One region of the Herbaspirillum sp. GCM10030257 genome, then DNA from elsewhere that is predicted to be linked to it. Evidence: predicted binding sites of a transcription regulator. Region 1 holds the regulator's gene; each other region holds the start of a gene.
The links. The regulator FNR, encoded in region 1, switches genes on or off when oxygen is low (the NO sensors DNR and NnrR bind a similar motif). The targets are predictions, from matches to a motif close to TTGATNNNNATCAA.
Positions count from the first base shown of each region.

Region 2: the regulator FNR is predicted to act here: its motif matches at 8,385-8,398, upstream of ACFQUU_RS20330 (PHA/PHB synthase family protein).
Region 3: the regulator FNR is predicted to act here: its motif matches at 8,836-8,849, upstream of ACFQUU_RS07655 (universal stress protein).

Region 1 covers NZ_JBHTDH010000012.1:68,384-78,568, reverse strand. The annotation lists gene ccoG (cytochrome c oxidase accessory protein CcoG) at 1-1,233, shown strand, start outside; gene ACFQUU_RS18140 (FixH family protein) at 1,278-1,811, shown strand; gene ACFQUU_RS18135 (hypothetical protein) at 1,970-2,209, shown strand; gene fnr (fumarate/nitrate reduction transcriptional regulator Fnr) at 2,280-3,038, opposite strand; gene ACFQUU_RS18125 (hypothetical protein) at 3,253-3,678, opposite strand; gene ACFQUU_RS18120 (alpha-ketoacid dehydrogenase subunit beta) at 3,693-4,703, opposite strand; gene ACFQUU_RS18115 (thiamine pyrophosphate-dependent dehydrogenase E1 component subunit alpha) at 4,714-5,676, opposite strand; gene ACFQUU_RS18110 (DUF2200 domain-containing protein) at 6,176-6,523, shown strand; gene ACFQUU_RS18105 (PACE efflux transporter) at 6,627-7,061, shown strand; gene ACFQUU_RS18100 (NIPSNAP family protein) at 7,150-7,455, shown strand; gene ACFQUU_RS18095 (GAF domain-containing protein) at 7,726-9,069, opposite strand; gene ACFQUU_RS18090 (hypothetical protein) at 9,066-9,563, opposite strand; gene ACFQUU_RS18085 (pseudouridine synthase) at 9,704-10,185, shown strand, end outside.
Region 2 covers NZ_JBHTDH010000015.1:61,222-71,406, forward strand. The annotation lists gene ACFQUU_RS20290 (AraC family transcriptional regulator) at 1-98, opposite strand, end outside; gene ACFQUU_RS20295 (bile acid:sodium symporter family protein) at 190-1,185, shown strand; gene ACFQUU_RS20300 (universal stress protein) at 1,261-2,052, shown strand; gene ACFQUU_RS20305 (hypothetical protein) at 2,266-2,649, shown strand; gene ACFQUU_RS20310 (EAL domain-containing protein) at 2,903-4,132, shown strand; gene ACFQUU_RS20315 (ATP-binding protein) at 4,142-6,316, shown strand; gene ACFQUU_RS20320 (TenA family transcriptional regulator) at 6,372-7,013, shown strand; gene ACFQUU_RS20325 (crotonase/enoyl-CoA hydratase family protein) at 7,157-8,089, shown strand; gene ACFQUU_RS20330 (PHA/PHB synthase family protein) at 8,575-10,185, shown strand, end outside.
Region 3 covers NZ_JBHTDH010000004.1:140,722-150,906, forward strand. The annotation lists gene ACFQUU_RS07620 (long-chain fatty acid--CoA ligase) at 1-942, shown strand, start outside; gene ACFQUU_RS07625 (GlsB/YeaQ/YmgE family stress response membrane protein) at 1,252-1,521, opposite strand; gene ACFQUU_RS07630 (DUF2188 domain-containing protein) at 1,810-2,079, opposite strand; gene ACFQUU_RS07635 (hypothetical protein) at 2,869-3,195, shown strand; gene ACFQUU_RS07640 (methyl-accepting chemotaxis protein) at 3,575-5,272, shown strand; gene cydB (cytochrome d ubiquinol oxidase subunit II) at 5,328-6,335, opposite strand; gene ACFQUU_RS07650 (cytochrome ubiquinol oxidase subunit I) at 6,332-7,726, opposite strand; gene ACFQUU_RS07655 (universal stress protein) at 7,903-8,739, opposite strand; gene ACFQUU_RS07660 (Mut7-C RNAse domain-containing protein) at 8,945-9,841, shown strand; gene ACFQUU_RS07665 (DUF938 domain-containing protein) at 9,890-10,185, shown strand, end outside.

The DNA of each region.
Region 1 (10,185 bases):
CGTCAGGCGGTACTGTTTGATCTGGTATCGCGCAAGTTTTACCTGTTCGGCATCGTACTGTGGCCACAGGACTTTATTTATCTCGCGCTGCTACTGATCGTCTGCGCTTATTCCCTGTTTTTGTTCACGGCGATTGCCGGCCGACTCTGGTGCGGCTATGCCTGTCCGCAAACGGTCTACACGGAAATCTTCATGTGGATCGAGCGCAAGATCGAAGGCAGCCGTAGCGCACGCATGCGCCTTGACCGCCAGCCCATGAGCGTCGACAAGTTCGTGCGCAAGTCATCCAAGCATCTGGCATGGGCTGCGGTCGCACTGTGGACCGGATTTACCTTCGTCGGGTATTTCACCCCTATCCATACGCTGGCCGGTAAAGTCGCCAACCTGGGGCTCGGCCCGTGGGAATGGTTCTGGATACTGTTCTACGCATTTGCCACTTATGGCAATGCCGGCTGGATGCGCGAGCAGGTGTGCAAATACATGTGTCCGTATGCACGTTTCCAGAGCTCGATGTTCGACAAGGATACGCTGACCGTTACCTATGACGCCAAGCGCGGCGAGCCACGCGGCGCCAGAACACGCAAGGCCGACGCGTCGGCCCTGGGGTCCTGCATCGACTGCTCGATGTGTGTACAGGTTTGCCCGACCGGCATCGATATCCGCGATGGCCTGCAATCCGACTGCATCGGCTGTGCGGCATGTATCGACGCATGCGATTCGGTGATGGACAAGATTGGCGCGCCGCGCGGCCTGGTGCGTTACTCCACCGAGAATGCAATGGAAAAGGGATTGAGCGCCAGAGACATTCGCAGGCGTGCGATGCGTCCGCGCATATTGATTTATAGCGCAATCCTTGCCCTGATCGTGCTGTCATCGTTCGGCTCCCTGCTCGGACGCACCCCGGTGAAGATGGACGTGATCCGCGACCGTGGTGCAATGGGACGTGAGGTAGAAGAGGGTATTATTGAAAACGTCTATCGCCTGCAAATCATGAACACCGATGAGCAGCCGCATCGCTTCCGCATTTCGGTTGCCGGTATCGATGGCATTGCACTGGCCACACCTGTGATGGTCGAACTGGAAGGGACTGCTTCGCGTGGTGTACCTGTCAGGGTGCGCGTGCCGCACGGCAAAGGTGAAAAAGGCTCGAACAAGATTCAGTTCGAGCTGGTTGCAGTCGATGACGAACGGTTGCAGGTTACAGAGAAAGCGGTCTTTTTCGTACCCCGCTAAGTACGGTTAAGCAGCCCAAGACGCAGTTAAAGAAGGAGCAGAAAATGTGTACCAATATTCGATCCGGAACGGCACCGACCTCGGCTAGGCCATGGTACATGCACCGTTGGCCTTGGCTCATCATGCTGGGCCCGGCGATCGTGGTGGTAGCAGGAATACACACCACATGGGTGGCCTTCACCCAGCAGGATGCACTGGTGGTCGACGACTATTACAAGGAAGGCAAGGTCATCAACCAGGACTTGACCCGTGATCGGATCGCTGCGGATATGCGCTTGCAGGCCGGCTTGCGCTATGACCCGGCTGCAGGCATGCTTTCGGGAACGGTGAATGGACTCGGAGATGCAGCGACTGGCAAATTGACCATCAAGCTGGTGCATTCGACCCAGCCGGAAAAGGACATCCACCTGCAGGCGAGTCCTGACCGCGATGGAGCTTTCCAGGTTGCCCTGCCGATGCTCGATATGGCACGCTGGCAGGTATTGATCGAAAGCGAGCGCCGCGACTGGCGCTTGCATCAGGTCTGGGATTACCCGAAGCAGCGCTCGGTGAGCATTACCGCCGACGCTATCAGGTAAGCCGAGCAGGCATGCCTTCATTCCCGGATTTACGAAAGAATTCCCGAATCCGGGAATCGATGGCATGGCAGGATAGGGTAACCCCAACGAAAAACAGCGGCGGTACAACGAAAGCGCGTTAAAGGATTAGCGCGTTAGACGGGATGGAGGATGCCGAAATGGCAAGATTGATTATGGTTGTGTTGTGGCCGTCATTTCTGGTTGCCATTGTGGCCGAGGGATTCTTGTTTTCCCTGTTCGACCCGCATGACCTTGCCTTGGTCGGGAACCATATCGAGGTAAATCCCCTGGCGGTGTACACCATTGGATTCTTCAGTATCTGGGCATTTTGTTCGCTGGCGAGCATGCTGACCTGCTATCTGCTGGCGGTTCCCAACGATAAAAAGATACCGTTTTAGATAACGAATCCCCAGCGCTTCGCAAGATAGAAATATCCGTAGGGGGCTCCCGATTCAGAGCAGGAGCCGCTCAGGCGCAGGTTTTGGTACCAGCGGCAACTTCCTTCAGCGTGGCGGGATCAACCAGTTCCACTTTGCGATTGCTGACCTTGATCCAGCCGCGTTTCTTGAATTTTGACAAGAGGCGGCTGATGCTTTCGATGGTCAGGCCAAGGTAATTGCCGATCTCTTCACGCGTCATGCGCAACTGGAAGTCGGTGGACGAATAACCACGCACCGAGTAACGGGATGAAAGATTAGTGAGGAAGGCGGCAAAACGCTGTTCCGCACGCATGTTGCCCAGCAGGAGCATGACACTTTGTTCACGTGTGATTTCCTGACTCATCATGCGATGGAAGTGGCGCAGCAGGACGGGCATGTCACCAAACAGGCTTTCCAGGCGCGAGAACGGGATCTCGCAGACTTCGCTGTCTTCCAGCGCGATCGCGTCGCAATGATGGCGGTCGGTACTGATTGCATCCATGCCGAGCAGTTCGCCGGCCATCTGGAAGCCAGTCACCTGCTGATCGCCGCTGGGATTGACCTGATGGGTCTTGAAATGGCCCAGGCGGATTGCGTACAGGTTAGTGAAGGAATCGCCTACGCGATACAAATGCGTATCGCGCGCCACCTTGCGGCGACGGCCGATGATCTGGTCCAGCTTGTCCATGTCATCTTCCTTGAGGCCGGTGGGCAGGCAGATCTGATGCATGCTGCAAGCCGAGCAGCGGGTGCTGATGGCGGCGCGGCTGGATGTTGTCGAAGGTGCTTGGGCGATGGCGATGTTCATGGTGGCAGACCTATAGTCCTGATTAGCAGTTGCAACCCCTAATGCAAGCGCTGTGCCATCTAGGGCTGCCACCCTGTTTTCCAAGCTGATATTTGCCGCAAACCCGCTTGTGGCTTCGTGAATTGCCTTATGTAGATGATTTCATCCTCGGCCTGCGCGACCTGGGGCGATTCCCGAATGCGGGAACAGGTAGCCGCCCCAGCTTATCGTTCCTTCAGCGTCCCTTCAGATTCAGAAAGATATTGGCTGCAAACGCAATGATTCCCGCAGCAGCAAGTATTTCCGAAATGGCAAGCACCGGAATCACCGACCGGCTGCCGGTGACCACGAGGGCAAGCGATACGGCCATGACCGGCAAGGACACGTTCGCCAGCCAGAAATGCACCCGCGCCAGCTTGCTCAATCCCGCGCTTGGAAATACGCTGTAGATCAGGCCCGCCAATGCCATCGTGGCCCAGCCAAGCAGGTTGACATGGGCGTGCACCGGACGCATGGTGAAGTCTTCGCTTGCGCCCATCATGATGCCCATTCCGACACCAATGATCAGGTAGATCACGGCAAGTTTGAGCCAGATGACACCGACCGGCGAAAACGATGTCGTCGACGGGGTAACAGAAGAAGCAGCGGAAGTGGTTTGCATGATGGTCTCTCGTATCAGGTGGTGGGGGTAAGGGCTTCGGCTTCAAGCTGGATGGAACGCAGGGCGATTTTTCCCATGAGCTTCGATACGCTGGCAATGACGGCGTCCTGTTGCGGCATAAATGCCTGCTCAAGCATGTAGCTGGACGGCGCGGGCGTATCCGGTCCGGTCAGGCGAAGCACCGGAGCCTTTAATGCGTCGAAGGCATGTTCGGTAATGATGGCGCTGATTTCCGCGCCGACACCGCACATGCGGCTGGCTTCATGCACGATCAGCACACGTCCGGTCTTGCGGGCCGAACGCAGGATGGCGTCCTCATCCAGCGGCTTGAGCGAACGGAGGTCGATGACCTCGGCGGACACGCCTTGCGCCGCAAGTTGTTCGGCAGCCTGCAGGCAGGTATTGACCATCTTTGCGTAGGAAATGATGGTCACGTCGTTTCCCTCGCGTGCCACCGCAGCCTTGCCCAGCGGGACCAGCTGTTCGCCTTCGATCACTTCGCCGGACGCATAGCCGAGTGCCATGTCGACAAAGAAGAGAACCGGATTATCGTCCCGAATGGCTGACTTGAGCAGGCCCTTGAAGTCGGCTGCGTTCGACGGCATGACGACCTTCAGCCCCGGGCTGTGCACAAACCATGCTTCCAGGTTGTGGTTGTGCTGCGCACCGACGGTCCAGCCGCAGCCGGTCATTGCGATCACGACCATCGGAAACGCGAACTGGCCGCCCGACATATAACGCAGTTTGCCTGCGCTGTTGACGATCTCATCCATCGCAAAGCAGAGAAAGGGCGCGAACAGCAGGTCAACCACGGGGCGCAGGCCGGTCGCCGCAGCACCAGCCGCGGTGCCGGCGATGATGCCTTCGGCGAGTGGCGTATTACGCACGCGCAGCTTGCCGAATTCATCGACCAGGTCCCGGCGCTTGGTGGCGACTCCTTCGCCGAACATGAGTACGCGCGGGTCGCGCCGCATTTCTTCGGCCAGCGCCTGACCGATGGCTTCATTGACAGTAATCTGGGGCATCTCTTACTCCTTACGCGTAAACATCGGTCGTCAGTTCTGACGCATCCGGAAATGGCGAATTTTGTGCAAATGCCGCGGCTTGCTCTATCGCCGCTGCAACGCGTGCTTCGATCTGCGCAATGCCGGCTGTGCCGATTTCGCCGCGTGCCAGCAGGCGCTGCTGCAGTTGGGTGATGGGATCCCTGGTGCGCCAGTGCGCAATTTCCGCTGGATCGACATAGGCCTGATCATCCGGCTCGAAGTGACCGCGCAAGCGGTAGGTATAGGTTTCAAGCAGGAAGGGCTTGCCCGTTTGATGAATGCGTGTAATCGCTTCCTGCGTCGCCTGGTACACCGCTTCGACGTCATTGCCGTCGACGGTGCGGCTCTCCATGCCATAAGCCTTGGCCCACTCGCTCACATGATCGCCGACCATGGTTTCCGTGCGATGAACGTAGGCTTGCCACTGATTGTTTTCACAGACATAAAGAATGGGCAGGTTCCATACCGTCGCCAGGTTCAGTGACTCATGAAAGATGCCTTCGCAGGCCGCGCCATCGCCAAAGAAGCAAGCCACGACGCCGCTTTCCTTCAACATGACTTTCGACAGTGCGACACCGGTTGCCAGTGACAGCTCGCCGCCGACGATGGTCGATGTGAGCAGCACGCCGAGTTCCTTCGCCGAGATATGCAGCGAACCGCTCTTGCCCTTGCAATAGCCGGTGCTGCGTCCCATCACTTCGGCCAGCATGCGCCCGGCATCCGCACCGCGTGCCAGCAAGTGGCCGGCACTACGATGGTTGGTCAGGATACGATCGTCTTCGCCCAGTGCGCGCACGACGCCGACTGCCGACGCTTCCTGTCCGACCGAGGTGCATGTGCCCGCGCCGCCGCCAGCCGCCTGCATGACATTGACTTTGTCTTCATAGGCCCGGATAAGCATCATGCATTCCAGCATGGATACGGGGCCGCCGTCCTTGGTGATCTTGCTCATGTTTGTCCTTCCGTGTTTATCCGACATTCGGAATGAGGACGAAGTCTACTGCGGAGCGGGGCTCAGAAGATCATGCCGGCAGGGGCTTAAGATATTTTTAAGGTTTATTGAATGAAGTTTTAAGATTCCGCGGCCCATTTATAGCTTGGAGGCATTTAAAGCCATTAATACAGGGAAAATCCGTGGGTGTTCTTTCTGTTGCTTGCGGTCGTAAGTAAGTGAGTAAGCCGGGTATCCTTCTCGGTGACGAATCCTACAGAAAGTAAAAACTGTACAGGGTAAGTGAAAAGCGGTGATTTCTGAACTCGGTAAAGCGAAAAAGCAGTCATTCTGAAATGGCCATACTATGCATGTAAGCCGGTCCGTATAATTACGGATATTTTGTACATCGCAATTCAAAACAATATTCTGGACGCAGAAAATATCTGTGCATACCGGACCTTCGGTGTCCGTATAAGTACATAGTTAGCGCATTGAGGAATGCATCGGAGGAATGGTAATGCCTAAGCACCGCATTTTCACTACAGCATTCGCTAAAGTGTATCCGCTATATGTTCGAAAAGCGGAACTTAAAAATCGCACGAGAGAAGAAGTTGACCAGATTATTTGCTGGTTGACCGGCTATACACAGTTGGAATTTGAAGCGCAGATTGAACAGCAAAGTGATTTCGAGACATTTTTTGTACAAGCGCCAGCCATTCATCCAAATGTGTCACTTATCAAAGGCGTAGTGTGCGGTGTTCGTGTAGAGGATGTAGAGGATCCGCTGATGCAAAAAATTAGATATCTCGACAAGCTGATTGATGAGCTCGCAAAAGGAAAAGCAATGGAGAAGATTTTGCGGTGACAATCAGGACTAACAATTCATTCAAGCCAAACCCGCTTTGCGGGTCGACTTAATTCAGACGCTAGACTTTATTTAGGTCAAGCGCTACCACCACGATTTTGTCATGAACCCTAAAACCCGACGTGTACTTCAAGCCATCCTGTATGAAGTCTTCGCGATTGCCTTTGTTGGTCCAATACTGAGCGTCGCCTTCGACAAACCACCTACCTCAACCCTAGGTTTGGCTATTGTTTTATCGAGCATTGCACTGGCATGGAACTATGTATTCAATGCCATTTTTGAGCGCTGGGAGTCACGGCAGTCTGTGCGAGGTCGTTCATTCTTGCGACGCTTAGCCCATGGCATTGGCTTCGAAGGTGGCCTTGTTGTCTTACTGGTTCCGGTCATGGCCATCGGGCTCGATATTTCACCCCTGAATGCATTTCTGGCGAACCTCGGACTCCTGGTATTTTTCTTCGTCTATGCCATTGCATTCACATGGGCTTTCGATCGCGTGTTTGGCCTTCCAGAGTCCGCGGTGAGGCGCGATGAGGCTTAATCCGTTCGTCGACAAGACTTGGTTTAGCAAGCCGGGCCGAGCCGCTTATGTCAAACGTTATACCTGTCTATCAAACTGAGGAAATGAAATGGTCACCTGTTATTTACGCTATGTAGTAGATCCCTCCAAAATAAAGGAATTCGAACACTACGGAAAACTATGGATTCCGTTGGTAGAAAAGTTTGGTGGAAAACACCACGGCTATTTCTTGCCTTCAGAGGGAGCAAACAATATTGCCTTGGCGTTGTTCACTTTCCCGAGCCTTGCAGCATACGAACAGTATCGAACCAAGTCGCTTGCGGATAAGGAATGCCTGGCGGCTTTCAAGTATGCAGAAGAAACCAAATGCATTTTGAGTTACGAAAGAAGTTTTTTCAGGCCGGTCTTCGAATGAAAAGAATGGCATGACCTTCTTTTCAACTGGACGCGGTAAGCCTGGCGGTGCAACGGTTGACTGCCGTTGTGCTCGCCGGTTAATAGGGGGGCATAGATCATGACTGAGCCGCTTCTGAGCCGCTTTACCTGAGTCCGCTGTCGAATAAGAACGGCAAGACTCTTGAAAGGGGGGCTTTGGTCTCTCAAGGCTTGCCTTTGGTGTGTACTTGCTTGGCGGCGGAGTCGAATGGCCACTCTGGCGATAAGCACTGATGCGATGGAAATCTGCTTACGCGTACTCTTCCAGCAAACGGATCGGCCTATCCACGCGTAACCTGAAGCGTCCGCGCCCGGTCTTTTCAATCCGCACAGCTGCTTCGCGTTCCACTAACCGTTTGCCGAGCAACAGCAGGCGCGCTTCAAGATTGTCGCTGACATCAGGCAGGCGTATCCGGCCATCGACGCGCAGTTCCCGGTTGGTAAATTCAGTGCGCCCCTTGTCGGCGTAGTCGCGTAGCAAGGTCCAGAAAATCGAGCCCGCCACACCCTTGATCAGGTAATCGTCGCCAAGAAAGATGGAATCGTTTTCAGCGAAACGACGGATACCCAGCGGCGCACCCCGTGGTTGGGACGAAGTCGGTGTCACCGCGGGTGCTTCTTCCACGGTATCGGCGGCCATCTGCAACAGATGCATCGACAAGCCGAGTTGATGTGCCAGGTTGACGAGGGCATCTTCATCGTCATAGGTAAAGCGCAGGTCCTGTGGGCTTTCGACGTACAGTACGCCGAGCAGGCGCTGGCCCGCCATGATGGGTACGGCCAGCTGACTGCGCGGCGCGCACAGCCCGGGAAGAGGGATTTCGGTTTCCAGTGCAGATGCCCAGTCGCTGTGGGCTGCGCTTTCGCGTACCGCCCGACTGTAGGCGTATTCGGCATTCATGTGCCCGATACGGATCGGTGTGCGCTCACGCGCGGCTACGCCGATCACACCTTCGCCCAGCGGGATTTCCGAACCGATACCTGATGCCTCGTAGCCATGGCTGGCTACCGTATAGAGCCGCCCGGTTGCCTTGTCGAGCATCATGATCATGGTGTAGCCAATGCCGAATTGCCTGTCAAGGCACACCAGGGTTTCGGCGAACAGTTTCTCCAGGTCGGCGCACGCGGCGAGCCGTTCAGTGCAATTGCGAAGTGCCGACAGCAAACTTCGTTGCGGTGCCGGAGCTGGAAGCGATTCTCCCGGAACCGGCTGAATCTGATGAACGCGATAGATATCGGCCCCAAGCAGGCGGAAGATGCCGCTCATGCCGGTATGCGACGCGATGCCGGCGAGCTTGGCTTTCATGCTTTCGAATAGCGGTCCCGAGGTCTCAGTACGCAGGTATTCTAGCGACAGGCGGTACTGCCGAACCGTCACGGGATTGGTAACGATCAGGGTTGCCCGCGGATTGGCCATGATGTTCTGGCGGGTCTTGTTGAAAAACTGGTAGGACAGGGCGACATGATCACTGTCGACGAACTGGACCTGCGACAGATAAGCGACATTTGGCATGCCGTCCAGCGACGCGGTTGCCATCGTGCCTGGAATGACGCCTTCCAGGCATTCGCGTATGGCGTCAACCTTGAGTGTCATGCCGTGGCCTGTAAGGGTTCGCCGGCTTTGGGGCCGGGGGTCTGCGAATACGCCTCGCAGGGTGTAAAACTCAGGCTCACCAAGTCGGCCGGTGGACAGCTCAGCAGGGTCCGGATCAGGATTTCCTCAAATCCCAGGGGTTCCAGTTCACGTGAAAAGGCGCCGCGGTAACGCTCGACGATGTGGATATCGCCAGCCTGCAAGCCACCGATCTCGGCGTCACGGCCTTTCAGCTGAACGGTTTTATGGGTGGATGGCTCACTGAAGACGACCGTTACCATGCCGTTATCACGAATGGCCCTCAATACCAGGGCGCCTTGCGTTGCGGACAGGAAAACGGTGACTTTGCGACGATCCGGTGCAATCCGGCACCCGGTTGCGCGGACCAGCGTCGGCATCAGGTCGCGGTCGCAGGCACCGATGCAAATGGATACTCCGCCTTGCAGGAAAGCTGCATGGCGGACATCGACCAGGGGTTCACGCTCATAAGTCATGGAAGCTGGCTGGAAAAAGCATGGAAAATAGGTTTTTTCACTGCTTTGGTGAACATCATCATACCGGCGAACAGCCCTGCAGTCACCTGTTTGGAGCGGGGTATCGGCCACGAATCGCACCTTCTGGTACAGTTCCGCCCATGAGCAAATTGAGCCTAGACCGTATCCTGCAATCGCAGGGATTCGGCACCCGCAAATGGTGCCGCGAACTGATCGCCGACGGGGAAGTGTCCATCGGAGGTGAAGTAATAAAGGATTACCGGACCGTTTTCGAGACGGACGGCTTGTCATTTACCATTTTCGATGAAGATTGGGAATACCGGGAGCACGTCTATATCGCGCTGAACAAGCCGGCGAATTTCGAGTGTTCGCGCAAGCCCAGCCACCATCCCGGCGTGTTAACCCTGCTGCCCGAGCAATTTACCTGGCGTGATGTGCAGCCTGTCGGCCGGCTCGACCATGACACCACCGGAATGCTGCTCATGTCGGACGACGGCGCATTTATCCACGCGCAGTCGTCGCCCCGCAGGCATGTGCCTAAGCTGTATGTTGCAACGACACACGCTCCGGTTACGGATGCTTTGGTCGCGCAATTGCTCTCCGGTGTGCAACTGCATGACGA
Region 2 (10,185 bases), on a different contig from region 1:
AGGCCCTGAACGCTCCCATAGACTGGTCTAGGCAACGCGGTCAGGGCGTCGAGCTCAGCTTGGGAAACAGCAGACGTGTCCGATTGACGATGTTTCATATCAGTTTAGCGATAAACGTTCGCAAAACAACACGGTAATGTATCGGCAGTCGCCCTGCAAGCGGGTTTTATATTTGATTTTATGGTTCTCATGTCACGTCTGCGTTCCTTATTTGACAACTTCACCGTGTTACTTATCGTGGTGATCGCTGTCGCCAGTTTCTTCCCGGTTTACGGTGAAGGTGCGGTGATCTTCGAGGCGGTAACAAGCTTTGCCGTTGCTCTTCTCTTTTTCATGCACGGAGCCAAACTGTCACGGCAGGCGATTATTGCCGGTGCGATGCATTGGCGGCTGCACGTGCTGGTTTTTGGATTTACATTTGTGCTTTTCCCCGCTATTGGCTGGGCGCTCAAGCCTGTTCTGGAACCCTTGCTTGGCGCAGACCTGTACATGGGGGTCCTGTATCTGTGCGTATTGCCGGGAACCGTCCAGTCAGCAATCGCATTTACCTCGCTTGCCCGCGGCAATGTTCCGGCAGCCGTATGTAGTGCCTCCGCATCCAGTCTGATCGGGATTGTCGTTACGCCGCTTTTGCTGAGCATCCTCCTGCACGCAAACGACACGGGGCGTTCTACCGTGGACGCCATCGTTCATATCGCGGTTCAGTTGCTGTTGCCTTTTCTAGCTGGTCATCTTCTACGCCCATGGATCGGGCAGTGGATCGAACGGCATCGCTCAACGCTGGCTCGCGTGGACCAGAGCTCAATCCTGCTTGTGGTCTATACCGCTTTCAGTGCATCCGTGATCGGTGGCCTGTGGCAAGCCGTGCCTCCTTTGGCGTTGATCTCATTAACGTTGGTATGCTGCTTTTTGCTTGCCCTACTGCTTTTTGTGACGACGACCATCTCACGCTCATTAGGGTTCAGCAAGGAAGACGAGATCACGGCCGTTTTCTGTGGATCGAAAAAGAGTATGGCTACCGGTGTTCCGATGGCGCACATGCTGTTCGCGGGTGCTTCGATCGGTCCGCTCCTGTTGCCGCTGATGATTTTTCATCAGATCCAATTGATGGTCTGCGCGGTGCTGGCACAGCGATACGCGCGGCGCGATAACGCGGCGGATGTCGGGGCAGCATTCGCTAAATAAATTACCACGTAAGTCCGGGTTGCCGGACAAGCTGCGTGTGCTGACGAACGTCTGTTGTTTTCTGCGAGGTGGAAAATGAAGCAGCCCCGAAAACGTCTGCCCAGGGAAAGCATTGTGGGCACTATCGAGTCCCCGCCAACTGCAAAACATTTTTCACTAACAACGGATGGCAAGATTCCATTCAAGTTTCCCGCACAGTACAGAACTTCGGTGTCAGAATTCATGGTTCGACGGACGGGCAGTACCAATGCTGTAGGCAAGTTTCTGCTTGAGCGGTACAACGACCGGGTACTGTGGACTGCGACGCACCCCATACTTCTCTGTAGGGCAGACAGCCGGGCTTGCCATCGAAAGATCCTTGTTCCGGTTGACTTTACCGAGAGAGCGAGAATTGCAGCCGAGTTCGCTGTCGCCTGTTTTCCTTACGCCCAAATTGTCTTTCTGCACGCCTTTCATGGGCCTGAGGACTCACTGCATGAGGCTAGTCGTGCATCGGGGGATATTTGTTCGCAACGTCTGAATTCACATGAGCAGATAATTGCGAAATTAGTGCACTTCACCGATCAACTTCAGCCGTTTGACAATCTGGTATCTCACGTTGCACATTTTGGCCCTACGTTTTCCGTGATCGCTAATTACGCCGCCAGGATGGACGCGGACCTGATACTGATCGCCCCTCAAGAGCAGCGAGGTCTGAAAGACATTCTGTTTGGAAGTGCAGCATCACGTATCGCAAACTGTACCAGCGCCGATGTGCTGGTTGTGCCGCGCCGAATGAGCAAGCAAGGCATTTCTCCGGCGGCTCCCAACGGTACGACACGTAAGCCCCAACGGATAATGCCCGCGCTGTCCTCTTACAAACTCTAAGAACCGCTTTCGTCATGTCGCGGAGGAACTGGTCCGTGCGGCGATGAACACAGGGTATCCCGGCACCGACGCGATTGGCTGAAATTGCATATCATCATAGTAGAAACTGCGCGGATTCCTCAGCAATTCCGAGGGCCGCATTGATGTGTTTCGTTCACCGCCATTTGAAAAGGATGTCTCGTGGGTCTCGATCCACTTCACAGAAAGGGTAGCATGGACACGAAGAAGGCATTAGTCGACTTAACGCAAGCACTGAGGAGCCTGCACCAGGCGTTGGTGAAAGTTGTACAGAAAGACTATGAGCGTGAATGGGGGCAAGTCGACGCCAGTCAACTGTTACAGCTTTTGACCCGCCATCCGCAGTTCGAATGGCTGCATGGGCTTAGCGAATTCATGGTTGATGTCGATGCACTGAGCGACGCTGAAACTATCGATGAACCGAGTGTTGTGGCAATCTACGCCCAGGCGCGCCGACTGATATCGTCGGACGACGATAACCCCCTGGAGTTCACCAGGCGCTATCTGGACGTTCTTCAAAACGATCCGGCACTAATAATCGAACATGCAACAGTACGGCGTATTCTTAATAGCCTTTAAAACGGACCGTTTATCCTGAAGTATCAACGGTCGCACTTTTGCAACTCCGGCAACGCTTTTTGTTTTAGGAAGCTCGTCATATGGCATGATGTCTTGGGGTGTCAATTAAAAAATACGTCTTATCAAGCTTTTGACGGCGACGTTGTGCCGTAGAATGCAGTAATATTGATGTAAAGCAATTTAGTGGTGTGTCGTCAGCGATTCCAGCAATGCAAGCAGATCCTGTCTACTGACTAACCAATTCACAATCGGCATGACATCACAACCTGACGCAGTCGCCAATACCATATCAGGATTGAAAGTCCTGGTCCTTGAAGACCAATCCTTCCAGCGCAACCTGCTGGTTGGTGTCCTTCATCATCTCGGCATTACCGCTGTCGAAAGCGCAGGTGACGGCTCCGCAGCATTGGATGCGCTGAAACGAACGCAAGGTGAATTTGACGTTGCGATCTGCGATCTCCGCATGGAGGGCATGGACGGCATCGAATTCATCCGCCGCGCAGCCAACTATAGCGTCAAGTCCTTTATTGTTACTTCTGCAATCGACACCAGTTTGCTGGCTTCTGCCGAGGCGGTATTGCGCAGCTATAACACCAGGTTGCTTGGCGTGCTTCCCAAGCCGGTAAACATTGATTCTCTAAAGGGCATGCTGGTCGATTGCAAAAAGGCCGAGGCGCAGGAGGCGACGGGTTCTGCGAGTGCCGTTAAGGTGGTGCATACCACCTCAGAGATCCGTGAAGGATTGACCAAGGACCAGTTTATTCCCTACTTTCAACCGAAATTCTGCCTTGAAACCGGCATGCCCAGTGGTGTCGAAATGTTGGCAAGATGGGCACATCCGGTTTTTGGCATTCTGTCACCTGCAGCCTTTGTGCCGGCGATGGAAGAAGCAGGCTTGATCGATGCATTGAGCGACAGCCTGTTTTCACACGCCTTAAAGTGCGCCAGGGAGTGGTCGCAGATTGGTTGCGATATCGGCATGGCAATCAATCTTTCGCCGTTAACACTGCAAAATACTGATATGCCGAACCAGATCGGCAGCCTCGTACGGCGCTACGGCATTGCGCCCGGCAGGATCACAATCGAAGTCACCGAGACCGCAGTGTCACAGAATGTGTCAGGGCTGATGGAGTCGCTGACAAGATTGCGCATGCAAGGCTTCGCCATTTCAGTCGATGACTTCGGGACAGGATATTCATCGCTGCTTCAATTGAGCGAAATGCCTTTTACCGAAATCAAGATCGATCGCAACTTCGTCTCGGGCGCAACCGAAAACCGAAAAACGACGCTCATCGCCGAGTCGATTGTCGACCTGGCGAAAAAACTGGATTTGCATACTGTCGCGGAAGGCGTGGAAACCCGTGCCGAGCTTGACTTCATCCGCAAGCTCGGTTGCGAGACCGGTCAGGGCTACTTCCTTGCCAAGCCGATGAATCAGATGGACCTGATGAAGTTCCTCGCATCGGCCCGGCGGCCTGGTTAGTCGCGTCGGATGACTACGGGATTTCGGGATTCGGGACGCGGGTCCAGAACTGATCTTTCGGAAAGGGCGATCAAACGACCCGAACTGGAGCAAGCTGTAATCAGGCTGGCAATCGGTCTCCTCCTGATCAGTTATTACACCTTCGGCACTTGGGGTTCGCCTCAGCGGCAGGAAGCATGGTGGCTGGTCAACGACCTCGTCATGGCGCTCTGGCTGGTTGTGTGTATCAGCCTTATCGTCGCCATCCGTATCGGCAAGCCCTACAGCACCTTCCGACGGATCGCCGCGATCACGACCGATGTCGCCAATACGACTTACTTTATCTACGCGACACCGGATCTTGCCGCGCCGCTATTCTGTCTTTATCTGTGGTTCATCATCGGGCACGGATTTCGGTTTGGCACCGCTTATCTGTATTACACACTGACGCTCGCGTTTGCGGGGTTTACAACAGTCGTGGCAACGCAGTCTTATTGGGATGACAAGCAGGCAATCGGCTTCGGACTGGCCGTTGGCATGGTCGTGATTTCGCTTTACCTCGCTACGCTGGTTCGGCGACTGACGCAGGCACTCGCAACGGCAGAAGCAGCAAACCTGGCTAAACGTCGTTTCGTGTCGTCGGTCAGCCATGAAATGCGCACTCCGCTGAATGCCATTATCGGCATGTCGGATCTATTGCGAAGCACTGAACTGAACCGAGACCAGAAAGAAATGGTGCGTAGCCTGGACAGTGCGTCCAAGCTCTTGTTGGCGTTGGTTGATGACGTGCTGGATTTTTCAAAGATTGAAGCGGGCAAGCTGACTGTCGAGGCCACCGCATTCGATCTGGTCACGGTGATCGAAGATACGCGCAGGTTGTTCAGGCACCAGGCAGAAGAAAAGGGGCTCGACCTGCGGATAGAAATACAGAGAGACGTACCATTGCAACTGGTCGGTGATCCCACTCTCCTGCGGCAGGTTCTGACAAATTTCCTGTCAAATGCAATCAAGTTTACAAGCCAGGGTTCCGTGACCCTTCGCATTGCCGCACTCGCAGTGCAGGATATGCAAGCGCAGATTTTGTTCGAGGTCGAAGATACCGGTATCGGCATCAATCCCAAGGCAAAGGCCCATATTTTTGAAAGCTTTACACAAGCCGACCCGTCAACGACGCGCAAGTATGGTGGGACCGGACTTGGCACCACGATTGCGAAACAGCTGGTCGAGTTGATGGGTGGCCGCATCGGCTTCCGCAGCGTCGAGGGCATGGGAAGCACTTTCTGGTTTGACTTGCGCTTTGGGCGCCATGCCGATACACATACCCCTACACATGCCCCTACTTTCCTTGCTGAGCCATCGACAACGTTGATATCGGCTTCACCGGTCAGTTTACGCACACCTGATTCATTCAAGCATTACACAGTCCTGATTGCCGATGACAACGAAACCAACCGGCGCGTGGTGGCTCAGATACTGGAACGCGCGGGACATCACGCCGAGACGGTTGAGAACGGAGATGAAGTGCTCGAAATACTTGAGCACCGCACATTCGATCTGGTCATCCTGGACATGAATATGCCGGACATGAACGGCATCGATGTCTTCCGCGCCTATCAATACACGCGCCCCGCCGGCACTCGCTTACCCTTCATCATGCTGTCTGCCGACGTCAGCAACGAGCTTCAGCAAGAATGCCTGGGTGCCGGTTTTGATGCATTTCTTTCCAAACCGATCCAATCTGATGTCTTGCTCAAGACCATCGGTGAACTTGTCACTGCAATTCCGGCCTCAGTGCCTGAGCCTGCCCCCGAACCGGATACATCGGTGAGTAACTTTGTCGATTTTTCCACCCTGGATCAGCTTGACCGGATAAGCCATACCCGTGATTTTGTCGACGGCCTGATTGACGATTTTTCAACCGAAGTGGCAGTAATTATTTCGAGAATTGAAAACGCACTAGCACTGCAGCGCCCTGCCGAAGCAAAACGTATTGCACATGCCCTGAAGGGCACCGCATTGGGTGTGGGCGCAATCGGCCTGTGCGCCGTCTGCGAACGCATAGATAAACTTGCAATATCCGACCTTGTCCAGAACGCCGGGCCGGTCGTATCCGAACTGCGCAGCGCCCTCTTACGAACTGATCATTTGCTCGTTCCCTATCGCAGGTCACGGCATGCCACACCTTCATCGACGCGTCTTCATTGATCAGCGTCTCTGATCAAACCACCCTTATCATCAACAAGAAACAACCAGGAACACCATGTCATTTTTCATTGAACTGATAGAAGCAACCGACACCAGCCGCCGTGAAATGGAAGCGCTGCCTAAAGTACAGGACATGCTGAACGGCCGCATGACCGAAGACGCCTACAAGGCCTTCCTGATGGATCTTTACCATATTGTCTGGCACTTTTGCCCCATCATGGCCACAGCAGCGAGCCGCTGCCCAGACGGGTTTATCGATGTGCGCAATCACCTGTACCATAATATCGACGAAGAAAAAGGTCATGAGAATATGGTCCTCAACGACCTTGCGCATTTCAATGTGCCTGCCGAAATTGCAAAAAATGCAATGCCATCTCCCAGCGTGCAAGCGATGATCGCTTATAACTACCACGTGTCGGAACGGGTCCATCCTTGCTGCGTACTTGGTATGTTGTACGTGCTCGAAATTATCTCGTCGGTATATGGCGGACAGGTTGCATCGTCGATAGCCAATGGTCTGAACAAACCCCTTCCGGATGGCTTTTCGTTCCTTGAGTCGCACGCCTCAATGGATCTTGACCATATGGCCCGGCTTCGCGAATTGTTGCAAACCATCGAGGACGAGTCCGTCCAAAAGATGGTCATCAACGCGATTCATATGAACTTCTACCTGTTCAGCCAGTTTCTTTCGCAATAAGACGGTCAGGTTTTTCTCTTTGCTGCCGGCGCGCGGCCATCAACCGGCCGGCAGCACGATGGTAATTTAAACAACTGCATTCATTTAAGGCAAACTTCATTTACATTAGTCCCGCAGCACTAACTCTTAAAAAGGACTAAATAATGAATGCTTTAACTGATGTCAAATTCCTCCAACCTCATCGCCACACTATCGGCAAACCTTACAAACAGGTCGTCGTCGAATACGATCGTGAAACGAAGGCTGTGTGGACCTACCTGAACCCCACCGGCACTCCTTGCTTCAATCTGGGTCTGTTGAATGATTTGATCGATAATCATAAATCGTTTAAGGCCAATGGCGGCAAGGCCATGTGCGAAGGCTCTCTTGAGCCGATTGAGTACTTCGTCGGCGCGTCGAAAACGGAACATATCTTCAACTATGGCGGTGACCTTGCGTTATTCGTCTTACTGATCAAGTCCCGGGATCGCCAGGCACTGCTGCACTATGCCAAGATGTGTATCGACTGCCTGCATGGTCGCCTGACCAGTTACGATACGAACGCGGTGACGATTTCACTTATACAGGGCGATGCACTCGGCGGCGGGTTTGAATCGGCGTTAAGCAGCAACGTGATCATTGCCGAAGAAAGCAGTCGGATGGGTTTTCCGGAAATCCTGTTCAACCTTTTCCCGGGCATGGGTGCGTACAGCCTGCTTGCGCGTCGCCTCGGTGCAAAAATGGCCGAAGAAATGATCTTGAGTGGAAAAATTTACAGCGCATCGGAACTACACCAGCTTGGCTTGGTGGACGTGCTGGTACCCGACGGTCAAGGCGAAAACGCAGTGTACGACTTCATTCATACCAACAACCGCAAGAAGAACGGCATGCGCGCAATGTATGAATGTCGTCGGCATACCAATCCTGTTACCTATGATGAGCTCATGAACATCACCGAAGTCTGGGTCGATGCTGCCCTAAGGCTCGAAGACCGGGATCTTAAGATGATGGGACGACTTGTACGGTCGCAGCAACGTCAGCTCGCATCACGCATGGAAGGACAACCGATCAATCCAGCCAACGACTTTGTGGAGTGACAGCCAGAAGATTTTTCTGTGTTGTAGGCCTGAATTGGCCGACTGAGAACTCATATCAGTTCCAACCCGTAGCATAACCAGTAATGTCGATGGTTTTTGCTTTGCAAGGCGCAGGAGGAGCCAACAGCCCTGCTGCTGACCCCGAATGCGCCGTATCCGTGCGCAATATGAGGCGATCTCATGTTGCGTTATGGGTTGGGATTGGTATTGCGTTCCCTGTAGCACGAGGTCGCGTCTCACCCACCTGCCGGAATGAGCCGAAGGCTTCGGCCCTTGTTTACTCATTCCGATCAATTTGACGCGGATCAATCAAATTCCCTTTTGCGCACGTACGTTAACGTTCTTAAGCAGCAAGAGAGAGATACTGCTCGTAGAACGACTAAACATTGTGATTCGAGTCGCTGTAGTTGCATCATGATGTCGGCACAGGAACGCAAATATTCCCCTGTAATCCCCTGTACCTTGTGTACGCCGGGAGAAAACCTATGGACACATCAGCACCTGAACCCGGCAAGACGGAACGTCTTGGTAGCGCCTGGCTTGGGACCATTCCGCACGACGACCCCTGGTACCACGGGACTGCAGACAGTCTGGATCGTGCATTCAACGCCTATCTGGGACGTTTGACGGCAAATATTTCGCCGGCTTCGCTATGGTTGGCGTACTGCGATTGGATTATTCATTTACAGCTTTCCCCTTCCAAGCAGCATCAGTTACTACTTGAAGCATGGAGGAAATATTGGCAGTGGCAGTCGCTCCATGCACACTCTTTCCTCCATTTAGAGGATGTGCACCGGCAGCGCGTTGAACCGCTGCCACAGGATAAGCGCTTCGCGGGCGAAGGATGGAATCAATGGCCGTTTGACGTGTTTTCACAAGGGTTTTTGCTGACGCAGCAGTGGTGGCATCGTGCAACAACCGGTGTGGTCGGTGTGTCTCGTCACCACGAGCAGGTCGTGACCTTCGTTGCACGCCAATTGCTTGACACACTGTCGCCATCCAATTATCTACCTACCAATCCGGACGCGATTCAGGAGACCGTCCGCAGCAACGGAGCGAACGTGGTCCGTGGCGCGGTCAAGGAATGGAAAGATATTGAAGCTTTGATGACGGGCATTCCGCATAGCTTTGCGGACGACCTTTGCGTCGGCAAGTCGCTGGGAATAACCCCGGGCAAAGTGATTTACCGGAACCGCCTCATTGAATTGATCCAGTACACGCCGACGACATCTGCGGTGCATGCCCGCCCTGTCCTCTTTGTGCCGGCATGGATCATGAAATACTACATCCTCGATCTATCGCCTGAAAACAGCCTGGTGCGCTACCTGGTCAACCAGGGTTATACGGTATTCATGATCTCATGGAAAAATCCAGGTGTTAAAGACCGCGATTTGTCCATGGAAGACTATCGTCAGTTAGGCATCATGGCGGCTATCGATGCCATCACGGGAGTCACCGGCTGCGACAAGCTCAATGCAGTCGGCTACTGCCTCGGCGGCACCCTGCTGTCGATCGCGGCAGCAACCATGGCCCGCGACGGCGACGAGCGCCTGTCGAGCATTTCACTTTTTGCCGCCCAGGTGGACTTCACCGAGCCGGGAGAGCTTTCCCTGTTTATCGACGAGAGCCAGATCGCGCAGCTCGAAGCAAGTATGTGGGATCAGGGATTTCTCGATACCAAACAGATGGCAGGCGCTTTTCAGCTATTGCGCTCGAACGACCTGATCTGGTCACGCCGGTTAAACCAGTATATCCTCGGGCAGCCTGAGCGCCGTAATGATCTTGCCGCATGGAACGCCGACGCGACGCGCATGCCATACCGCATGCATTCCGAGTATTTGCGTCGCTTGTTTCTAGGAAACGACTTCGCCGAAGGAAGGTACCGGGTCCACGGAAGAACGATCGCAATCACGGATATCCGTGTCCCGATTTTCGCGGTTGGTACATTAACCGATCACGTTGCACCATGGCGGTCGGTATTCAAGATCCACTTGCTTGCCGATACCGAGGTGACATTCCTGCTGACCAGCGGTGGCCATAATGCGGGTGTGGTCTCGCCACCCGGGCAGCCGAAACGAAGCTATCAGGTAGCCCGG
Region 3 (10,185 bases), on a different contig from region 1:
AGAGTGCTCGCGGTACTGCCGCTGTTTCATATCTATGCGCTTACGGTGAACATGCTGTTCGGCATCCAGATGGGTGCGGAAATCATTCTGCATACCAGGTTCGATGTCGAGGCGGTGGTGCGTGATCTGTCCGAGAAAAGGGTCACGGTTTTTCCCGGTGTGCCGACGATGTACACGGCGATCATCAACTATCCGGATATCGGCAACTATGATCTGAGTTCGCTGAAGTTTTGCGGGTCCGGGGGTGCGCCGCTGCCCGTCGAGGTCAACCAGAACTTCCAGCGGCTGACCGGTTGCTCACTGGTGGAAGGATGGGGCATGACCGAGACTTCCCCAACAGGCACGTTCACGCCCGTGTATGGGGTGCAAAAAGTAGGCTCATGCGGCATGCCGACAGTCGGCGTGGAACTCAAGTTTGTGAATGTTGATGATCCGCGCAAGGAAGTCCCGCTGGGCGAACGCGGTGAAATGTGCATCAAGGGACCGAACGTCATGAAGGGTTACTGGAACCGGCCGGAAGCGACCGCGGCATCGATGACCGAGGACGGATTCTTCCGCACCGGCGATGTCGCCTACATGGATGAAGACGGTTTTGTTTTCATCGTCGATCGCACCAAGGACATGATCCTCTGCGGCGGTTACAACGTCTACCCGCGCATTATTGAAGAAGCGATTTACGAGCACCCCTCCGTAGCGGAGGTCAGCGTGATTGGTGTACCCGACGCGTACCGAGGTCAGTCGCCCAAGGCATTTATCGCGCTCAAGCAAGGCGCGCCGGAGCTGACGCTGGATGAACTGAAGAGCTTCCTCAAACGCAGGCTCGGCAAGCACGAGATGGTGCAGGACATCGAGATTCGCAAGGAGCTGCCCAAGACGCCGGTCGGCAAGTTGTCGAAGAAAGACCTGTACGAAGAAGAAGCGCGCAAGCGTTCGGCATCCTGAGCTTGGACACATCGCAATAACACACGCAAATGATCAAGCGGCAGGCATGAGCTTGCCGCTTGTGCCTTGTGGGGCCTGTATTGCGTGTGCTTGTTACGACCGAAGCGAGCGAAGGAAGAAGAACTCAGAGACCTAATCGAGAGGAGAAGAGGAACGGAAGGGGAAGGAAGGTGGCGCAGGACACTGTCGGGAGACCAGTATCCTGCGCCATCGAATCAGCGCTGGAGTGCAAGCCAGGCGATCCGTTTAATCATGATTCATATTGCATGAATCACGGGTGACACAGAGAGCTGATGTTATCCAGCTCTCTTAGCGGGGTGTCCCGCGACGGAGCAGGTTCACAATGGCCAGCAGGATCACTGCGCCAAGGAACGACACAAGCAGCGACGAGATACTAAAGTCATTCTGATTGATGGTTCCGGTTCCAAACAGCGGTGCGAGCAGCCAACCGCCGAGGAGTGCGCCTACAATACCGACGATGATGTTGAGGAACATGCCTTGGCTGGCATCCGTACGCATCACCAGGCTGGCGAGCCAGCCGAGAATACCACCGACAACAATCCAGATAATAAAATTCATTTTTACCTCCTATGTATGTTGATAGACTGGCTACTTCAATAGACTAGCTGTTAATGAATTGGTTCATGCACCGGCGCCGTCCTTCAGTTTGTTCAGTGTCATGAAAACGCGATGTATTGTGTCCTCATGACCGCTGCGAAAAGACTGTGCAAACGCGGTGAGCACTCCCGTAACCCGAGAATCGGATCGCACATGACCAGTCCTGTGGGACGGGATGCAAGTAACGTGCGATGGGGTGCTGTTGGCGTTCATACGAATCTGCTTACGGCAGGCTTCCGCGCCGGACAGTCAACCGGTGCTGTCACCCGGACGGCTTGCCCCGTCCAGGTTGCGTTGACCATCGATCTGCATCGGGAGCGGCGAAAATCCATCGTCGTCCTCGACCAGAGCTGTGGCTCCCGGTGTGGCGCTCCTTAGCGCCGCGGCATAGGCATAGGCGTCCTCCTTTCCATTAAACGAAGCGAGTGGTTGATCAAAGCCTTTTTCTGCGACATCCCATTTACCATGTAGGCCAGGAGACACGTAGATCACCAATGTCTCTTGCTGCTCGAATCTCATTCCCTGTCCTCCTGCCTTTAAACAAAGGTCAAGCTTTACATCCGGACCGCACCGTAATGGCATAAGCGCATACGCTTGCCTGTCCGCTTTTCCGTGCATACAAATTCGTGCTAAGGATGTTGATGCTTTTCGTTTGCCAACTTCGGTCTGTCACTCATCGTTGTACATACCTGGTCAAGATATCCAGGTGCACGCCTCTATAGTTGCCTGGTGGCTTTATCGTCACCAAGGCTTGTCCGGTATTGCAGGATTCCTGCCAGCCTGGAGTGCTGACACGCAAACATGACGAGGGAAGTACGGTTACGGACACTCCACTGCTCTATCATTCTTCGTTTTTCCGGCATGCGGTCGTCTGCAATGGTCTCGTACTGCATAACGATTTCCTTTCACATGTAAAGGATAGACCCGTCAGTCGATTCTTGAAGCCTGAGAGAGCTAGTGCAAATCCTGTGCCCGTGTCGAAATGGAGGGATTTGTTGCGCTGATAGTTCTTTTGGCAATTTGCTCGTGTAAATGTTCCAAGCGCAGTTGAAAACAATACAGGCAAGGCATCAGTATTCCGTAGGGGAATATTTAGTCGGCATGAATGTGCATGATTTCGGGAACTGTCTTGCCCCAAAAGAAACGAAGAGTGCAGGAGACAAATTTTTTAAATGGAATTTTGCGCTGTCGCAGAAGGGCAGAAAATCTCTCTGAAATCTTGGCGCAGCAGGAAACTTAATCAGGGTCAAGTTGTCATTTGTTACACCCGAGTACGATCGGTTACAACATTTACTACAGGAGTAAATCATGACTGAACACGCGCTGGCAGGACAAGAAAGCTACGATCCCAATCGACTGCTCGACACTCTGCTCGAAAAGATGAATCTCAAGAACGACGCTGCTCTTTCCCGCATGCTGGAAGTGGCCCCACCGGTCATCAGCAAGATCCGTCACCGTCGTCTGCCGATCGGCGCTTCGCTGCTGATCCGTATGCATGAAACCACAGGGATGAGCATTCGCGAACTGCGCGACCTGATGGGCGATCGTCGTACCAAGTATCGCTTGAGCGACGCACAAGGCAAACCGAAGCCGGCTGCCGACGCGCCCCAGCCAAACCAGCCCAGCTTCCACTAAGGACGATTTCGTCTTGCACCAGCCCTGTGACAGCATCGCAGGCTGATGCAAGGCAGAAGCCCCGGCATGCAGCGCGTGCCGGCTGCTGAATCGATCGTCTTCAGGCAATGATGCATGGCGCGTGCACGTCGGTCCTCTCGCAGTGACCGACGTAACAAGCTTCTCTCTCTCCTCTTTTCCAATCCTGCAGTTATCTCCTCGCAACGTTCCTGGAGCTATCGCAACGGGCGCCTCCCTTGCCCCTGTTCTTGCTTCATTGAAATGTTGACCGAGATCAAGGTTTTTAGCATCTCGCCTGCCTATCCTGCTTTCCTCGTACATTGAACCGGAACGATAGTCGCCATGCTGGCAGACCGCGCGGTTCCTTACAGGGAAAGCCATGTTACGCAATCTGTCCATCAAATCGCGCCTCATCTTTGTTGTGGCATTTCTTTCGCTGATGTGTATTTCCGGCGCAGTGATCGGCCTGAGTAGTCTGTTGATTGCCAATGAGGGTCTGGAAAGCAATTATGAACATCGCCTCGTGCCGCTGGCCCGTCTTGATCGCCTGGTACGGATGATCGATCAAAACCATTTTGCCGTGGCACAGGCACTGACATCGGAGCCATCCGCAATCACTGCCGAAATGGACGCCGTTGACAGGCGCATTGAAGAAGTCAGCGCTGGCTGGAACTCGCTGATGCAGGACATGAAGGACACTATCACGCCCGAGGAGCAGGCACTGGCCGATCGCTTCGTGAGCAGCCGCAAGACCTATGTCGAGCAAGGCCTGGAACCGGCCACTGCAGCTTTGCGTGCGGCTGACATCGCGCAGGCAACGCGCTTGATGCGCGGCCCGATGGCCGAGCAGATGAAGGCGGTGACCGAGGCAGCCAACGCCTTTATGCAATACCAGGAACAGAGCGCCAGGAAGGACTATGAAAAAAACCTGGAAATTTATGTCTGGGTGCGTAATTCCTGCATTTCCGGCATGGTGTTCGCCGTCCTGCTGGGCACCTGCATCTGCGTCTGGCTGGTGCGCGCCATCGCACGTCCGCTGGCCGATGCGGTGGACGTGGCAAGACGTGTCGCTGCCGGTGATCTGAGCAAGGACATTGTCGTCACCTCGTCCGACGAGACCGGGCAATTGCTGCAGGCATTGAAGGAAATGAATCAAAGTCTGGTGCGCATCGTGACCGAAGTGCGTGGCGGCACCGAGACCATCGCGACGGCGTCCAGCCAGATCGCCTCGGGCAATCTCGACTTGTCGGCACGGACTGAAACCCAGGCTGCGTCGCTGGAGGAAACCGCTTCCTCGATGGAAGAACTGACCTCGACCGTGCGGCAGAATGCAGACAGTGCGCAACAGGCCAACTCGCTCGCCGTGTCAGCCTCGGAAGTGGCGATCAAAGGCGGTGCGGTTGTATCGCAGGTGGTCGATACCATGGGGTCGATCAATGCGTCGGCCAGGAAGATCGTTGACATCATCGGCGTGATCGACAGCATCGCTTTCCAGACCAATATCCTGGCGCTGAATGCCGCTGTGGAAGCTGCTCGTGCTGGCGAACAGGGCAAGGGATTCGCGGTTGTCGCGACCGAAGTGCGTCAGCTTGCGCAGCGGTCCGCCGCCGCCGCCAAGGAAATCAAGGAGTTGATCGACGACTCGGTGGAAAAGGTCGATCTCGGCGCAAAACTGGTGGACCAGGCCGGCGCCACGATGCAGGAAATCGTCGACAGCGTCGGTCGCGTGACCCACATCATGGGAGAGATTTCTGTCGCCAGCAAAGAGCAGACCGACGGTATTGAACAGGTCAATCAGGCGATTACGCAGATGGACGAAGTCACCCAGCAAAACGCCGCACTGGTTGAGGAAGCGGCTGCGGCGGCAGCTTCCCTGCAGGACCAGGCGGTCAGTCTGTCGCATGTGGTCAGCGTGTTCAAACTCACAGCAAACACGTCCGCGGCAAGCGCAAACATTGTGCCGCTGGTGCCGCTGGTGCGCCAACCGGCACTGAAAGCCGTAGCCACTCCCGCACCACGTGCGCAGCGGGTCGCAAACCTTTCGCCGGCAGCCGGCAGTGACTGGGAAGAGTTCTGAGGTTACAGCTACTTAGTCGCCTGGTCGTCGCTGAATCGAGTATTTGCTGATCGGCTCAGTGATACCCCTCGCCGGGTTGCAGCCGCCCACGGAACAACCAGAACACGAATACCGTATAGCCGAGCACCATGGGCAGCAGTACAACAGCACCGACCAGAAAGAAGAACTGCGACGAAGGATCTGCCGCCGCTTGCCAGATGGTCAGCGACGGCGGCACCAGGTAAGGGGCATTTGAAATGACCAGGCCCAGATAGGCAAGCAGGAACATTCCGGCCGCACAGGCGAATGGCATTACATCGCGATGCCGGCGCATGCCGCGCCAGCAAAGCCACGCGAGGATCGCGGTCGCGATCGGTATCGGCGCCAGCAGGTACAGGTTGGGAAGGCTGAACCAGCGTTGCGCGATCCTGTCGATCTGCAAGGGTGTCCACAGGCTGACCACCGCGACAAAGGCCAGCATGGCAAACAACAGCGGTTCACCAAGACGGCGTGCGTGATCGGCGACCGCGCCGCCGGTTTTCATCATCAGCCAGGTCGCGCCCAGCAATCCATAACCCGCTACCAATGCCGCGCCGCACATCAGACTGAAGGGACTGAGCCAGTCCAGTGCACCGCCGGCGAACTGGCCATCCTGTACGCGAATTTCCTGCAGCAGGGCGCCCAGCACCACTCCCTGGGAAAATGTTGCCACTATCGACCCGGCTGTAAAAGATAGATCCCAGTGATGATGCGTGGGTTTTGCCACCCAGCGGAATTCAAAGGCGACGCCGCGAAAGATCAGTGCGAGCAGCATCACGATGATCGGCAGATAGACTGCCGGAAGGATGATGGCATACGCTTTCGGAAATGCCACCCAGAGGCCGACGCCACCCATCACCAACCATGTTTCATTGCCGTCCCAGTAAGGCGCCACCGAGTTCATCGCAAGGTCGCGCTCCGCTTCATCCTTGAGAAACGGAAACAGGATGCCGATGCCTAGGTCCAGTCCGTCAAGCACGACATAGAGCGCCACCGATAAGCCGATGATCAGTGCCCAGATGACAGGAAGCATATCGTCGCTCATTCCGGTCCCCCTTCCGTGCGTTGCACTGCAGACAGCGGCCGGTTCGGCAACGCTTCGGCTTCGTGCGGATCGACCTGCGGGCCCTTGACCAGCATGCGATGGATATAGCGTATGCCGACAGAAAACACCACGCAGTAGACCAGCACGAACATTGCCAGGGAGATCGCAACAGTCGATGCCGCAATCGGAGAAGTCGCGTCCGCAGTGCGCAGTACGCCAAAGACGACCCAGGGCTGGCGACCAATCTCGGTGACCATCCAGCCTGCCAGGATCGCAATGAAACCCAGGGGCCAGCATCGGCCAACCGCGCGCAAATACCAGTCAGTGACAAACAGCCGCTTGCGCCACCACAGGAAGGCGCCGGTAAAACCAATTGCGATCATCAGCAAGCCGATGCCTACCATCAGGCGAAACATGAAGAACACCGGAATGATCGGCGGCCGGTTCTCCGGTTTAAATTCCAGCAGCCCCGGAAACTTGCCATCCCATTCGTGAGTAAGCAAAAGACTGCCGACGTTGGGCAGCGATACTTCCCAATGATTGCGTTCGGCCTGGGCGTCCGGCCATGCAAAGATCACAAACGGCGCAGGTTTGGAACCATCCCAGTGGGCTTCGATGGCAGCGATCTTCGCCGGCTGATGCTTCAAGGTATTGAGGCCATGGAAATCGCCGACGATGAGTTGCAGCGGTGCGAGCACTGCCATCATGCCGAGGCCCATCCGTATCATCGTGCGCGCCTCGCGCTCGAAGCGGGCAGCCAGCACATAACGTGCGCCGGTCGCCAGCACGACCAGCGAGGTCGTCAGGTAGGTTGCAATCATCATATGGGTAAAGCGGTAGGGAAAACTGGGATTGAAGATGATCTGCATCCAGTCGACCGGATAGGTAATGCCGTCGCGCACTGCGAAACCGGCGGGCGTATGCATCCAGCTATTGGCCGCGAGGATCCAGAAGCCGGAAAGGGCGGTTCCGGCAGCGACAATCACCGATGCCAGGGTATGCATCCACGGCGGCAACCGGTTCCACCCGAACAGCATCGCGCCGAGAAAGCTGGCCTCAAGGAAGAATGCGGTAAGGACTTCATAGCCGAACAAGGGGCCTATCGTATTGCCGATCACTTCCGAATAGCGGCTCCAGTTGGTGCCGATCTGATAGGACAGGACGATACCGGAGACGACGCCCATGGCAAACGAAACGGCAAAGATCTTGGTCCAGAAGCGCGCCAGCAAATGGAAATGGGGTTGGCCGCTGCGTAGCCAGAGAATTTCCAGGGTGGCGATGAAAGCGGAGAGACCGATCGAAAACGCGGGAAAGATGATATGGAAACTGATCGTAAAGGCAAACTGTATGCGCGCCAGCAGTGTCGCGTCGACACCGGCAATTGTTTCCATTATCCTCTCCGAAAATGACAGTACGTGGTCGCCGAAGCGGCGAACCGCAGGTGCACTGCAAAAACAGATCACTGCAAAAACAGATCACTGCAAAAACAAACACTAACGACCCAAAGCCGCCAGGTCATCAATATCCTTACACCGGCAAATCAGCGCGGTATTGGCGCGTTAATGCATCAATGCGACATCAGGACTGGCACGGGCATCGCTTCCAGCATGTTGCGTGTCACTTCACCCAGCACCCATTCCCGAAAGCGGGCATGCCCGTATCCACCCATGATGATGAGGTCGGCACCCGCTTCGAGCGCCAGCGAACAGAGCGACTCGCCGACTGGCGACACAGCGTTGCGTTGCAGGGTCTCGGTGCGGACGCCGTGGCGTTTCAGATACTGGGCGATTTCGCTTCCCGCAGGAACGCTGTGCGGGCTTGCAGCCCCTGTCCGGAATATCACCACATCGACATGCTGCGCACGCCTTAGCAAGGGCAGAGCGGCGGACACGGCGCGCGCTGCTTCCATGCTTGCATCCCAGGCGATCAGCACACGGTTTCCGATATTCTCGAAACGTCCGGCGTGCGGTACGATCAGCACCGGACGGGATGAATTTAATACGACGTACTGCGGAAAATCCGGCATTACCACCGGCGATACTTCACCTGGATCATTCTGGCCAATCACGACAAGGTCCGCATAACGTGCCTGCAGGCAAATGCCGCCGCCGGCTTCGTCATCGACCAGGCGTTTCTCAAATGAGGCAAGACCAAGTTTTTGCACCGTATCGTCAAAGTCCTCCAGTCCCCGCCGTGCGCGCTCACGCAGAAAATCGAGGTGCGTCCGCAAGTTCGGGTCAAGCTCCACCAGCAGTCGGGCCTGTACCAGGAACCGCGATGCGCCGGTCATCGCGGTGCCTATAAGGTGCGCGTTTTCCGTCATGGCAACAGCGGCCGCAAGTTTGATGCGTTCCCCCGCCCGTGTCGACTCGTCGACATGGACAAGGATTGTTTTGTAGGACATGGTGCTCTCTTTCGCACGAAGGCAATGAGGCTGTCGCGCCACCTCGGGGAATTAGACAGGATGGATAATCGAATGCCGGAACGGATACGCTCGCCATTGATTCGCGTCAAAGTTCCGCGAGCGTTACTGCTATGTATTCATGCATCTCGTACGATGCGCAGGCTGCGGCGTGGCAACACTTGAATTCAGGTGAATGCACCATAGAATGAAAGTGGACCATTATGAACATGACAAACTCAAATCCAGGCGCAACAGCAAGGCCGTCCGGGGTACCTCCAATGTCTCCTGTGTGCCGGCCAAACAGTCAACGCCGCCCGCACCCGGCACCCACAGCGGGTGGCCGTCGGTGACAACGGTGCAATTCCGGTTCTACGCCGAACTGAACGATTTTCTTGCGCCGTGGCAGCGGTCGAGAGTCTTCAGCCAGACCTGTTCGCGCGATGCGAGTGTCAAACACATGATCGAGGCACTCGGCGTGCCGCACACCGAAGTGGAGCTTATTCTTGTCGACGGCCTCTCGGTTGACTTTTCGCATCGACTTGCGGATGGTGAATTTGTCAGTGTCTATCCCGCATTCAATACCATTGACGTAAGCCCCCTGGTTCGCTTGCGTCCGCCGCATACGAGGCCCGCGCGGTTTATCGCCGATGCCCATCTCGGTCAGCTTGCGCGCAACCTTCGAATGCTGGGCTTCGATGTCCTCTATCGCAATGATTACAGCGATGCGGAGGTGGCGCGCATCGCTGCCGGCGAACACCGGGTGGTGCTGACGCGCGACCGTGACCTGCTGATCAGGAAGGAAATTGTGCATGGCTGTTATTTGCACTCGGTCGGCTGCGAAGAACAATTGGCTGAAGTGCTGACCCGCCTCGAACTGGCGCGCTCGGCGCAAGCGTTCAGTCGCTGCCTCAACTGCAATGGTTTGCTGCAGGTTGTGCCCAAGCGCGATGTCGAACACCGCGTGCCGCTGCATAGCCGGATGGTGTATGACCGCTTCTACGAATGTCAGGGATGTTTGCAAGTGTACTGGGAGGGTTCGCACGTTACGCGCATGCGGCAACGGGTAGAAAAGATGCTTGGCACCCCGGGCACGGACGGGTAGAAATTATTTTTGGTATAACCAAGGTTTCGACTATCCGTCCTGCCCGTGATGAATAAACCCTTTTCCGTCGCTTGCGAACGCAATCGCGATCCTATCCTTGTCGTGCTGCAAGAGGCCTTGCGGGATTGCCGGCATGTCCTTGAGATTGGCAGCGGTACCGGGCAACATGCTGTGTATTTCGGTGCGGCCTTGCCACACCTGGTATGGCAAACCAGCGATCTGCCTGAAAACCACGAGGGCATCCTCGCGTGGCTAAATGAAGCGGGGCTGCCGAACGTCCTGCCGCCGCTGCTGCTCGATGCGTCGGGGCAGGGGTGGCCGCTGCAGGGTTTCGATGCGGTCTA